Regions from separate parts of the Shewanella zhuhaiensis genome, predicted to be linked through region 1. Evidence: predicted binding sites of a transcription regulator. Region 1 holds the regulator's gene; each other region holds the start of a gene.
What was found. Region 1 encodes LexA, which represses DNA repair genes until DNA is damaged. Its sites were predicted from a motif close to TACTGTATNNNNATACAGTA; they were not measured.
Positions count from the first base shown of each region.

Region 1 (4,274 bases):
TTGTTACCGTTGAAACTGCGACGGATGAAGAAGGCGCCACCACGACGGAACATGGGACCGGCAGGCCAGAAGTTCAGGTTGATACCCGCCGCAATATGGGGCGGCACCATGCCTTCGTAATACAGGATGTAAGACAGCAGCAAATAGTCCATGTGCGAGCGGTGACAAGGCACGTAGACAATTTCATGTCCATCGTGGTGCAGCTGACGAATTTGCTCGGCACCCTTGATGCTGATGCCTTTATAGAGCTTGTTCCAAAGCCAGGTAAGGAAACGCTCGGCTATACGCACCAGGCTGTCGGAGTAATCTGCCGCGATTTCATCCAGATATTCAATGGCAGTCTCGCGGGCCTTTTCTTCGGAAATCTTTTTGCTGGCCGCCTCTTCGGCAATGGCCTTCTTGAGATTATCGGACTTGAGCAGGGCATGGAACATCGCCTGACGATTCGGCAGCACAGGGCCTGTCATCACTTTACGTTGGCGGCGGAAATGCACCCGCGCCACCCGTGCCAATTTGTGGGCAATACGCTTATCGGTGCCGTGTTCATCGGCCATGCTGCGCAGCGACACTGCGCGGGAGAACTGCACAAAGTTGTGGCGCCCTAAAAACAGAATCATCAAACACTTACGCAGCCAGGTTGGATCTTCACGCTCCAGCACAGCAGCACGCATGCTGTCGTCTTCTTTGCCTGGGGTGCGGCCCCAATACAGGCTTACCGGCACCAGTTGAATATCGAGATCCTTTTGCTGACGATGCAACGCCAGCAATTGCAAGAAGGTCTGCAGGAAAGGCTCGTTGCTTTCGCGCTTGCCAAACAGCGGCTTACTGCCTTCGAGACAAACGATTCTGGGAGTTTCCACGCCGTCGAGTTTCAACGGCTCGTAAGGGCTGGGCAGCCCCATTTTGCCAGTGATTTCATTGAGGGCGGCGATGTCGCTCACCGACTCAGTTTTCATCACATAAACCAAAGGTCTGGCGGGATCCAGATTCAAATCGGCAAAGGGGTCCTGCGGCACCACAATGGTGTGCACCAGATGCTTCTGGATCCAACGCAGAGACTTAAACCAAATAGAGTCGTGTGCTGACATGCTGTTTTCTTGGGACCTGGCTTCTATCAATAGCGGCATAGAATATCAGACAGCCATATCCCTTCGCCAATAATCTGAAAAATGGTTAATACTTGCACTGATCAAAATACTGTATATACTAACAGTAACTGTATAGAAAAACAGGAACACCCATGAGACCGCTGACGCCGCGCCAGGCCGAGATCCTGGACCTGATCAAACGCAATATCGCCGAAACCGGCATGCCCCCAACCCGGGCCGAAATTGCCACCCGGCTTGGCTTTAAAAGTGCCAATGCCGCCGAAGAACACCTCAAAGCGTTGGCCAAAAAAGGCTGCATTGAGATTATGCCCGGCACCTCCCGTGGTATTCGTCTCGCCGGTGACGAGCTGGAAGATCAGCCCGATCCGGGTCTGCCACTTATCGGTCAGGTGGCTGCGGGTGAACCCATTCTGGCGCAGGAACATGTCGAACAGTATTACCAGGTCGACCCCAATATGTTCCGCCCGCAGGCCGATTTTCTGCTGCGGGTTCGCGGCGACAGTATGAAAGACATAGGTATTCTCGATGGCGACCTGTTGGCCGTGCACAAAATGGATCAGGCCCGTAATGGCCAGGTTGTTGTGGCACGGGTTGAAGATGATGTCACCGTGAAGCGGTTCGAGAAGAAAGGCAATGTGGTTTATCTGCATGCCGAAAACGAAGATTTTGCCCCCATTGAAGTGGATCTGACCCATCAAAGCCTCGCCATTGAAGGGCTGGCAGTTGGGGTTATCCGCAACGGAGACTGGCTATGAACAAACTCCTTGGCAACGCACCGCGCCATCCCGGCCTGTGGACAGATGTCCCAGCAAGCAGCGCTATGGGTCCGGCTCAGGTGCTCACCCGCTCAACCTGTTCCATGGGGCGTGATGAATTAGCCAACCTGGCACCGGAACTGGCTCGCCTGAGCCTGGAAGGTCGCTGGATTGTACTTATCAGCCCGCCGAACATTGGCCTTAAAGCCATGCTGGCTCAGGCTGGTGTTCGTATGGACAGAGTATTGCTGGTGCATGCCAAGGACGAAGTTGAAACTCTTTGGGCGATGGAAAAAGCCCTGACCAATGGCACTTCAAGCGCGGTACTGTGCTGGACCAATGCACTGGAAGCCAGAGACAAGCGCCGCCTTGAACTGGTTGCCCGAAATGCCGTTGCCCTCGGCGTGATTTTTGAAAATGTAAATACTCACTCTCATGCCAACAACTTGCCAGGAAGAACCGAGCCAAACACCATACTCAGGCACCCGGCCCAATTCCACTAATCACAGCTTCATCCCCTTCAGCCCCGTTTTCGGGGCTTTTTTTCGATAATTTTTTCAGATAATTAGAAAAGAAAGTGATCTTGATCAATATTTAAACTGCAAGTAATGTAGTTCAGGCTAACAACGATTCGTTTGTTATATCTGGCGATTATGTCGTCGCAGTATCTGAGGCTTGCGCCATGGGTAATGCGGATCTGACCGATATATTCAGCTGTAGGTGCAAGTGTGGTTAAGAGAGCTGTAAATACCTAATCAACAATCAAACCGCCAATGCACTTTGAAGTCATCGTTGCTTTTTGTGGGAACTGAAGAGTTTGCATAGAGCAGAGACTTACTGTGTGACTTTTCTTTGTAGTTGCTTGATGCAATTGACAGAGGAGATGTCTTGTGAAGCATTGGTTGTATTGTATCGCGGCGGCTTTATTGGCCCCGCCAATCCTTGCGGCTGACATGCCGCTAAACATGACGCAGGGCGTAACGGAGATCAGTGGCAAGGTTTATGGCCTGCACATGACCATCCTGTACATCTGCTGCGCCATAGGTGTGGTGGTTTTTGGCGCCATGATTTACGCCATGATTAACCACCGCAAATCCAAGGGCGCCGTCGCCGCCCAATTCCATGAAAGTACCAAAGTAGAAATAGCCTGGACCCTGGTACCCTTTCTGATCCTGGTTGGCATGGCCATTCCGGCCACCAAAACCTTGATTGCCATGGAAGATCCTTCCAATGCTGAGCTGACCATCAAAGTCACAGGTTCCCAATGGAAATGGCGCTACGATTACTTCGACCATGACTTCGGTTTCTACAGCATTCTTGCTACTCCCCGCGCGCAAATTGAAGGTGCTGAAGCCAAGGGCGAGCATTACCTGCTGGAAGTCGACAATCCTCTGGTACTGCCCACCAATCGTAAAGTCCGTTTTCTGATGACTTCCGACGATGTTATCCACTCTTGGTGGGTTCCCGCCTTCGCCGTGAAAAAGGATGCCAATCCGGGCTTTATCAATGAAGCCTGGACCCGGGTAGACAAACCCGGCATTTACCGTGGCCAGTGCGCCGAGCTTTGCGGCAAAGACCATGGCTTTATGCCCATTGTGGTGCAGGTACTGGCTGAAGATGAGTTTGATGCCTGGGTAGAAACCCAGAAGCAGAAAGCCAGCGCACAGGCTGCAGAAGCTGCCGCTGCACTCAATCAAACCCTGTCCATGGACGAGTTAATGGCCCAGGGCGAAAAAGTCTATCTGGCTTCATGCGCCGCCTGTCACCAGCCCAATGGCGCAGGCTTGCCCGGGGTCTTCCCGGCCTTGAAAGGCAGCGCAATCGCCACAGGCGCGATAGCCAATCACCTTGAGATAGTGATTAACGGCAAGTCCGGCACCGCCATGCAAGCCTTTGGTAAGCAGCTTTCTGCCACCGATATCGCAGCCGTGGTGACCTATGAGCGTAATGCCTGGGGTAACAATACCGGTGACACAGTGCAAGCGGCCGACGTAAATGGCCACAGCCCTGATGGTGCAGCCAGCGCAGCCCCCTCAAGCTCTGAGCCTGCCATGAATACGGCGCCAGCTGCCACTGAGCCATCTGCCGGCAGCGAAACTTCGCCTACAGCAGTGGTTGCAGACGAACCCGCGTCCAACGAGCCACTGTCGATGGATGAGCTGATGGCCCGTGGCGAAAAGGTGTATATGACCGCCTGCGTCGCCTGCCACCAGCCCAATGGTGCCGGTTTGCCTGGTGCCTTCCCCGCCCTGAAGGGCAGTCCCATTGCCACAGGTCCCGTTGCCGACCACCTGGATATCGTTATCAAGGGTAAGGCAGGTACCGCAATGCAAGCCTTCGGCGCCCAGCTGTCGGCACAGGACATCGCCGCCGTGGTGACTTATGAACGCAATGCCTGGGGCAACAGCAC
Region 1 covers NZ_JAKUDL010000004.1:186,363-190,636, reverse strand. Annotated here, with positions in the region: gene plsB (glycerol-3-phosphate 1-O-acyltransferase PlsB) at 1-1,088, opposite strand, end outside; gene lexA (transcriptional repressor LexA) at 1,241-1,864, shown strand; gene MJ923_RS12805 (cell division inhibitor SulA) at 1,861-2,367, shown strand; gene coxB (cytochrome c oxidase subunit II) at 2,755-4,274, shown strand, end outside.

Region 2 (4,274 bases), on a different contig from region 1:
CAGCCCACGATCTTCTGGCACGTTTATGAGACCATGATACCTATTGCATTGATATAGAATAGGTTTATCAAAAGACACTATCTCAAAATGTACAATTTTATGTACTCACAGCTTGTATAGCACTATTTACACATGATTAACGGCAGATGCCGCCAATTAGTAGTGTATTGTGGGGTAAGTAGCTCACGACGCATAGCCCACTTCTGTTCGATACCTTGAGCTGCAAGAAACAGAGTGCTGGAACCATAGCGATTGTTGAGTGCATCGCAGGCTTGCATCAGGCGGGGATCAGCCGGGGCTGGAGCAAAGAGGTCTGGCTGATAATGTAAGTCACTGATGAGCTCCAGCAACCCGACACCTATTTTGTAGTAGCGCACTCCTGGGCGGTAAAGTTCAGGCACCACCCGACTCACCGCCGATGTGATCACCGCCGAGCAATTGGTGGGTACAGGAAACCTTACTATTTGTTTAAAGCCAACAGGGCGTTCGTCATAGGGGCTGTTGTTGGCAAACACCAATACTGCTGAGGTGAGGCTGCCCTGCTTTCTGGCCTTGGCCGCGGCAATACCTACGTGTTTCGCAATGGCCTGGCTAAGTGAGTTAACGTCAGTTATCCGCTTCCCAACCGAGCGAGTGGAGAATATCTGCTTTTTATCTGCCCTCGCCTCATCCCACTGTTTACAGGGTATGCCGCCAAGTTCGCGCACGGTGCGCTCTATCTCGATACTGAATTGCTTTCGTGCAAGCTGGGGTGGCATCTTCGACAGCTGCCAAGCGGTGCAGATATCCATCTGCTCAAGCCTTGCGGAAATACGCCGGCCAATTCCCCATACATCGCCAACTGCCATTTGCTCGAGTATCTGCTGACGGCGTTCTTCTGAATCAATGACGCATACACCACTAAAACCGTCCAGTTTCTTGGCGGCATGGTTGGCAGCTTTAGCTAGTGTCAAGGTAGGACCGATGCCAACACATACAGGCAGCCTCGCCTCTTTCCAAACGGCACGGCGAATGGCTGCACCCTGGCTGGTCAGGTCTTTAATGGCGGGATAAACGCGGCGGAAAGAAAGGAAGGATTCATCAATCGAATAGATGTGCTGCTCCGGCGCAAAGCGTCCGATGATCTGCATCATCTTGGCCGACAGGTCACCATAGAGCTCATAATTGGAAGAAAGCGCGATCACTCCTGCGCGTTGGCAAAGCTCCCGCACTTCAAAAAAGGCCTTAAACTTTTCGACCCCTGCTGCCTTGGCCTGCTTATTGGCAGCCACCACACAGCCATCGTTATTGGAAAGCACGACAATAGGCCTGCCACGCCAGTCGGGGCGAAACACCTGCTCGGCCGAGCAGTAAAAAGCGTTGGCGTCTACCAGGGCAAACATCAGCAGGCCTGCAGCACTCTGCTTGGCCGGTGGCAACGAATGGAGCGGATCACTACCCCCTCGATGGAGAACTGATCCCACTCCTGAACAGGTACCGGCTGATGGAATTCATTGGCCGACAACAACAACCGGCGGCGAGTGTCGATGAGCTTACAGACAAACTCGCCGTTAAGGTTCGCCACTATGACATCACCGCTTTGCACTGTCACATGACGATCCACTATCAGCACATCACCATCAAAGATGCCCACGCCATGCATCGACTCACCTGCCGCCAAGCCTATAAAGGTGGAGCTGGGGTGCTCAATTAGCAGCTCATCCAAGCTAAGTGGTAACTGATAGTAATCAGCCGCAGGGCTTTCAAAACCCGTGATCCCGGCACGGGCTGTAAGGGGGATGACTTTCATTTTATGAACACCAAAAGCTGTACATTTATACAGTATCGCGTATTCCTGAATAATAAACAACTTTGCAGGCTTAAACACTAAAATCTTCACTATCGCTTTGGTAGATACAAAAAGCCCAGTATTTACGCAAGGCACAGATTGCAGCGAATGGCCCTAAATAGCTGTTCCTAAATGTAGATCACTGACAGCAATTGCCGCGATACGGCCCATTTTCATGTAAATGTGTTGCAAGTCCCTTGGCACTGGGTCACAAGACGACTTGGCAGCGATGACTTATGCCAAGGTGATTCTCATCATGTGTAGTACAATTAGGGCCACTTATTTAGACCTAAGCAAGACCCATAAATAAGCAAGATGCCACTTTAGTAATCATCCGACGGGGTTTCATAACAACACCATGTAGACGTTATTAAACTTTAGAATGTCTAACATGCCTTCGGTTGAATACCTCGGGCTTTTATCACTATCAAAGCCATAGACGTTTGAGGTCTTGTTTCACCTTCCCAAAAAGCGTCCTTGAATTATTTATAATAGACAGACTATAATAATCCAAATTTTTAAATGGAATTATGGACAATGGAAGAATCACAAATAATTTCTATGCTTTTGAGTACGGAACCGTTTAAAAAAATCCAAGAAAAAACATTTAGTAAATTTTCAAGCATCTTCGAAAATCTTAATTTTCATACTGAAGCGCGAGAAAAAATTAGTCAACTAGCACCATTAGTTCATGAAAGGGAATTAGAGTTAACAAAAAAAATTGAAAACAAATATTTAAAATTTAGAACTCTATTATCAAGAGATGCTGACGTTCACATATCAGAAATTTATCAGCCCTTACAAATTAAAAACAGGCAGAGCAATTACACTATCGAAATAGATGAGAAATGTAAATTAGATCTACCTAGAATATCATGCATAATTGGAAAAGCCGGACAAGGTAAAACCACTCTTTTAAAAAAAATATTCCTTAACAGCATCACTAATCAAGATGGTGTATTCCCATTAATAATTACATTAAGAAATATTGACTACGTTCGAGATTGTGATTTGGTATCTGTCATAGTAAAAGAAATATGCTCTTTAGGCTTAGATATCTGTCCGGAGGCATGTCTTCACCTCTTGTCAATGAAGCGATTGAGACTGCTCTTCGACGGGTTTGATGAAGTTCCTGATGAATATGCAAAGACAGCTCTAAAAACTATTGAATATGCATACTACAGTCTTGGTCTAGATGTAATAGTAACATCTAGACCAAACACTGAAATAACTTACACGCCAGGAATATCGAATTTTGATTTGCTCGACCTAGATGTAAATGATGTAAATAGAATAATAATTGAACACCCTAGCATTCCGAATAAAGATAAAGATATCTTTATCAGAGTTATATCTGAGAAAAAATATATATCAGAAATTTTAGTAACCCCTATTCTAGTTGACATATTCTGCAGCACCTATAATTCATTAACAACAGAACCAAAAAACTTGATTGACTTTTATAACCAACTATTTCAATCGCTTGCATCAACACATGATAGGCTAAAAACCTTTTACGAAAGATCAAGCAAATCTGGTTTGGATAACTATGAATTAGAAAGAATTATACATGCCGCCTCTTTTAAATTACTCAGCAGCAAAAATGATATAACATTTGATTCTGATTTCTTAGTTTCCACTTTCAAAGATGCCTGCTCAAAACTAAATTTTGATGCGAAAAATACTCATATAGATATAATAGACAAAACCTCACTAATTAAAGATGAGGGGCAGACACACTCATTTCTCCATAAATCAATAATAGAATTTTTCTCTGCAAAATATATAGCAAACCTTCCAGAAGAAACTAGGGAGAGTTTCTACGAATATATAATTAACTCACGAAACAGTAGATATGAGAATGTTTTGAAATTTCTACACAAAATCGATAAAAATTGTTTCTATTTATACTTTGCAAAGAAAATTCTAAAAGAAGTTGAACAGTCGGACGTTATTAACATCATTAAAGACAATGAAACTATAACTCCGTCCATTGCACGATATATTATAGGAGTTGACCATGTGGAGACTCAAAAGACATCGATAAACCATTCCATTAGAACGTCGCTAGTCCACTTGGTTGAAAATGAAAACATATCCATTTCTGAAGGTAAGGATGAAAAAAATAGAACTGCATTCCATCTGATAAGAATATTATTTGAAGCCATTGAATTTGATACTGATTCCGAGACATTAAAGCAGATCGCAGAATCAATAAGCGTTGAATTTTCCGAACTGGTTTTCCACAACAACGATATTCTTAAATCGATATGCTTAAAAATAGGGCATAGAATAGAAATTACCAAAGACTCAAATGACATACCTTTATATCAACAGAATTGTAGCTATTATAGGTGCGAAGTGTTCAAACTTTTAAATCTAAATCAAAACACTCACCTTCGAAACGTCATACTTAATATTTGTGATTCCATGCACCACCACATCT
Region 2 covers NZ_JAKUDL010000002.1:514,425-518,698, reverse strand. Annotated here, with positions in the region: gene MJ923_RS07940 (Y-family DNA polymerase) at 123-1,382, opposite strand; gene MJ923_RS07935 (LexA family protein) at 1,382-1,789, opposite strand; gene MJ923_RS07930 (NACHT domain-containing protein) at 2,366-4,274, shown strand, end outside.
Region 2: the regulator LexA is predicted to act here: its motif matches at 1,805-1,824, upstream of MJ923_RS07935 (LexA family protein).

Region 3 (4,274 bases), on a different contig from region 1:
AACACCATCGGCTCAAGCCCATGGTCGGTGCGGCGGAATTTACTCTTGATACTGCGCTCATCGCTTAAAAACAGCAGGCTCAGCTCACTGGTAAAATTGTACTGGTAGTAATTTCCTTCGGGCGCCGGCAGGCTGAAATGAGCCTTGCCCAGGCCAATATCGCCGTACAGCACCTTGTAGTCGGCCTCAAAGGGCGACAGTGAGTTTTGGGCATAGGCGCTAATACTTAAAGCGCTGGCACTCAGCAGTGGCAGGGCGAGGGATAACAGAAACTTGCGCATACAGCTCCTTGGCATCAGTAAGGCAGACTCAATATCAGGGTGGCCATATCGGGCCGCCACTCATATTCAGACAAGTTGATTTTGCCTTGGTTCACGATAACCCCCTCAAGACGCAGGCTTTCCTGTTGTAGCCGAAAGGGCTCAGTGTCTTTAGGAAAAGAAATTTTTCCCTGGCTGTTTATCACCCTGTGCCAGGGCAGTGCCAGACTGTCCGGTGCCAGCTTCAGGGCCCGTGATACATAGCGGGCGCGGCCGGGCAAACCGGCAAGGTCGGCCACCTTGCCATAACTGAGCACCTTACCCTCGGGAATGAGGGTCACTATATGCCAGATCCGGCTTGGACTCAGGCTGGACATCCGCGCACCTTCCAAAAGCAATTCATGCACCTATACTAAATGGCCTTGTCGGCAGCGGCCAGCCTTTTAAGCCGCATCGGCAGCAACAGCTTAACTTCCAACCCACCAGCTTCACTGCGCCCGGCCGAGACATCACCGCCGAGCAGACGCACACACTCCCGCACTATGGCAAGCCCCAGTCCAAATCCGCCCTGACTGGCGTGACGGGCCTCATCAAAGCGGGTAAAGGGATGGAACAGGGTCTCGAGCTTGGTGTCATCGATACCCGGACCATCATCCGCCACCGTGATAGTGAGCCAGCTATCATCGCAGTGGCTGGTTATCTGAATATGACACTCAGGTCCGGCATATTTAAGGCTGTTGCGCACCAGGTTTTCCAGCGCCCGCTGCAGCAAACTTTGGTCGGTTTCAAGCTCGATATGCTTGCAGGCGGCCAGATCCTGCCATTCGATATGTTGGCGTGGCGCAGCTTCAAAACGGCAATCCCCCAGAAGTGAGTGCGCCAGCTCGTGCAGATTAAAGGGCGCGCAGCGGGCGGTCTGATAGCCACTGGCGAGGCGACTGTAACCCAAAAGGGTGTCTATCAGGCGGCTGAGTTCGCTGTTTTCGGCGTGGATCCGCTTAAGGTAAGGCGAGGATTCTGCCAGATCGCTCTCCAGCAAATCGGCTGCCAGCTTTTGCCGCGCAAGCGGGGTGCGCAGCTCATGGGACACGTCGCGAATAAGGCGCTCCTGGGTGGTGAGGGTGCGTTCAATCACATCCGCCATTTCATCAAAGTCGTGGCCGAGCTGATAAAACTCAGGTTCAGCCGCCGAAAAGTGCTCGCCGATCCGGGTGCTGAGCTTTCCGCTTGCCAGGGCGCGGGTGCCCTGTTGCAACGTCGCCAGCGGTTTAATGAGGTAGTGCCCCAGCAGGCGACTGAACAGCCACAGCACAAATAATCCCACGGTTAAGCGAATTGCCCACAGGCTGTAACTGAGATCCTTGGCTGGGTGCAAATTCGCATTGAGCTGCACCGCCAAAAGCAGAGGGCCGCTGTCATCGAAAGTGGCATAAATTGGCAGGCCAATAATGGGCTTTTGTACCCGATCCCCCAGCGCCTGATCCGGCCCCAGCATAAACCCCAGCTTGAATTCAAAGTGCGGATGAACAGGGCGGCCGCTCACGCCTTCAAGGCGGCTGTTAATCACATGCAAGCTGAACGACTGCGCCGCCTCCCACTCGGCCAGCGCCTGAGGTGAGCCGCGTTTCACCATGGCTTCGGCCTCCCGGGCCAACACCGACAGCTGCGCCTTGGTTTCTTTAGGCAGCACCAACAGCTGATGCAGCACCATGGCTTCAATCAGACTGGCCAACAACAAAATCACCAACAGGGAGGAGCCGAAATAGCCAAACAGGCGCCATTGCAGGCGGGCAAAGGGGTGATGGCGGGACAACTTCATGACAATCGTACAGACTCATAAATAAAAATGATTCGCATTATACACCTTGGCAATTCAGATCCCAGAGGATTGGCAAGTTTGTCAGAACTGCTATACTGTATAAATATACAGTTATTGGTGATTTGAATACCGAAATCCGGTTCAGACACAGGTGCCCCGATGAAAACCAGTCCACAAGAGCTTTCCAAACAACTTGGCCGCCAGGATATCTGGCTTGGACAACAAACCTGCCAGCAGCCCGGTTATGCCACCGGCTTTGAGACGCTGGATGCTGCCTTGCCCGACAGCGGCTGGCCGCGCCATGGGGTGTGTGAACTGAGCTGCCCGGTACCGGGTTCGCAGTCGATGCTGCTGTTAACGCCACTGCTCAGGTGTATACAGGACGAAAACGACACCCCTGTGATGTTGGTTGGGGCCCCCTGGCAACTGAATCCCCAGTACTTATTGCAACATGGGCTGCGGCCGGAAGGCTTTTGCCTGGTGGATGTCAACGCGCGTAAAGACAAACTCTGGGCCATGGAGCAGAGTCTGGCCAGTGGTGGCTGCCGTTTGTTACTGGGCTGGCTTGACCGTTTAAGCCTGACCGAAGCCCGGCGTTTGCAACTGGCGGCGGAAAAGGGCGGCTGTCTGGCGATTATTCTGGTGACTGACGCCACGGAGGGGAATCCATTGCCGCTGCGTTTGGGGTTAACCCCGGGCGGTAACTCAGACAGGCTGGAACTCGCCTTACTGAAACGCCGCGGCGGCAAACCGCAGGACAGTTTGCAGATTGAGGGACTTTCCCCGCTGCTGGCACGCTACTTACCGTCGCAGCCATCTGTGCAATTGGTGCAGGGCCCCTGGGGCGGCGCCTGAGCAGGAGGATGATGTATGTCGTTTATCCGTGATTGCCTGTGCGTCCATCAAAGACACTTGTTTCAGCAAAGCCTGTGTTTGCATCAGAACCTGTTCGTCCAGCAGCACTGCTGTTTGGCCCGCGGGCTGAGGCGTCATCAATCTGTTTGGGTTAAGGGTTGATGCGCTGGCTTGGTGTATGGCTGCCCCATTGGGAACTGGATTATCTGCGCCATGTACAGGGGCTGGCGCCATCCATGCCGCTTATTTTGTACGATGTGGCAAGGGCGCGGGTGCTCAAAGCCTGTCCGCAGGCGGCCAGTGCCGGGGTCATGGCCGGTCAGAGCATGGGCAGCGCGGCGCAGCTGTGCCCCAATGTGCAGCCATTTCCCTTTGTGCTCTCGCTGCACCGGCAGGGCTGCGACTGGCTGTGTCGCCACGGCTACAGTTTCAGTGCCCGCCTGGTGCCGCCCCCTGAACCCGATACGTTTTTTGCCCGTTGCCACGATGTACTGCTGCTTGAAACCGGCTCTATGGCAAAACTCTTTGGTGGCGAAGCGGCGCTGGCAAAGGCATTGGCAGCCGCGCTTGAAGGGCTTAACTGCCACTTTGCCATGGCCTTTGCTGCCACGCCGTTGGCAGCGGGTATGCTGGCCAAAACCCGGCCCAGTCTGGCATCAAAGACGCTGCAGCCAGTGTTTGCCAGGGCTGCAACGTCGCAATCGGCTCTCAAGGTTTCCGCTTCAAAACCGGCATCAAAAGCGATGGCTGAGCCCAAAAGCGCAGCTGAGGCTTTATCAAGGCAATTATCGGCGCTGCCAATCTCCACTCTGCCTGTGCCCGAGGCGCTGTTATCCCGTTTGGAGGGGATGGGACTTGAGCATATAGGTGCGCTGCAGGCTTTACCCGCCGCCGAGCTTGGGATCCGCTTTGGTCCTGAATTTGTGCTGCTATTGGCAAGGCTTAACGGTAAGCAGCCCCATCCCCAGAGCTTTTACTGCCCGCAGGAAGAGTATTGCCAGCGGCTTGAGCTGATGTATGAGGCCGAAAGCCTCAATGCCCTGGTGTTTGTACTTGGGCGTATGTTTGCCGAGCTGGCGCTGTTTTTACGTCAGCGACAGCTGGCGGTTTCCATGCTGGAGCTGGTGCTGCATTACCGGGCATCCTTCACAGGGGCCACAGAAACCACAGAAACCACAGAGGCCACAGAGGCCTCCGAGATCACAGGGAGTCCAAAGGCAAGTCTCGGTCAGGTAAGCGTGACTGGCGCGCTATCCTGGGCTTTGGATAAAGCTGAGTCGGATCAGTCCACAGCAGAGGCTCATGAAGCGCGCCTGTCGCTGGCATACCCCTTTGCCGAA
Region 3 covers NZ_JAKUDL010000002.1:635,974-640,247, forward strand. Annotated here, with positions in the region: gene MJ923_RS08445 (DUF3108 domain-containing protein) at 1-281, opposite strand, end outside; gene MJ923_RS08450 (MGMT family protein) at 296-637, opposite strand; gene MJ923_RS08455 (HAMP domain-containing sensor histidine kinase) at 673-2,079, opposite strand; gene imuA (translesion DNA synthesis-associated protein ImuA) at 2,239-2,934, shown strand; gene MJ923_RS08465 (Y-family DNA polymerase) at 3,096-4,274, shown strand, end outside.
Region 3: the regulator LexA is predicted to act here: its motif matches at 2,173-2,192, upstream of imuA (translesion DNA synthesis-associated protein ImuA).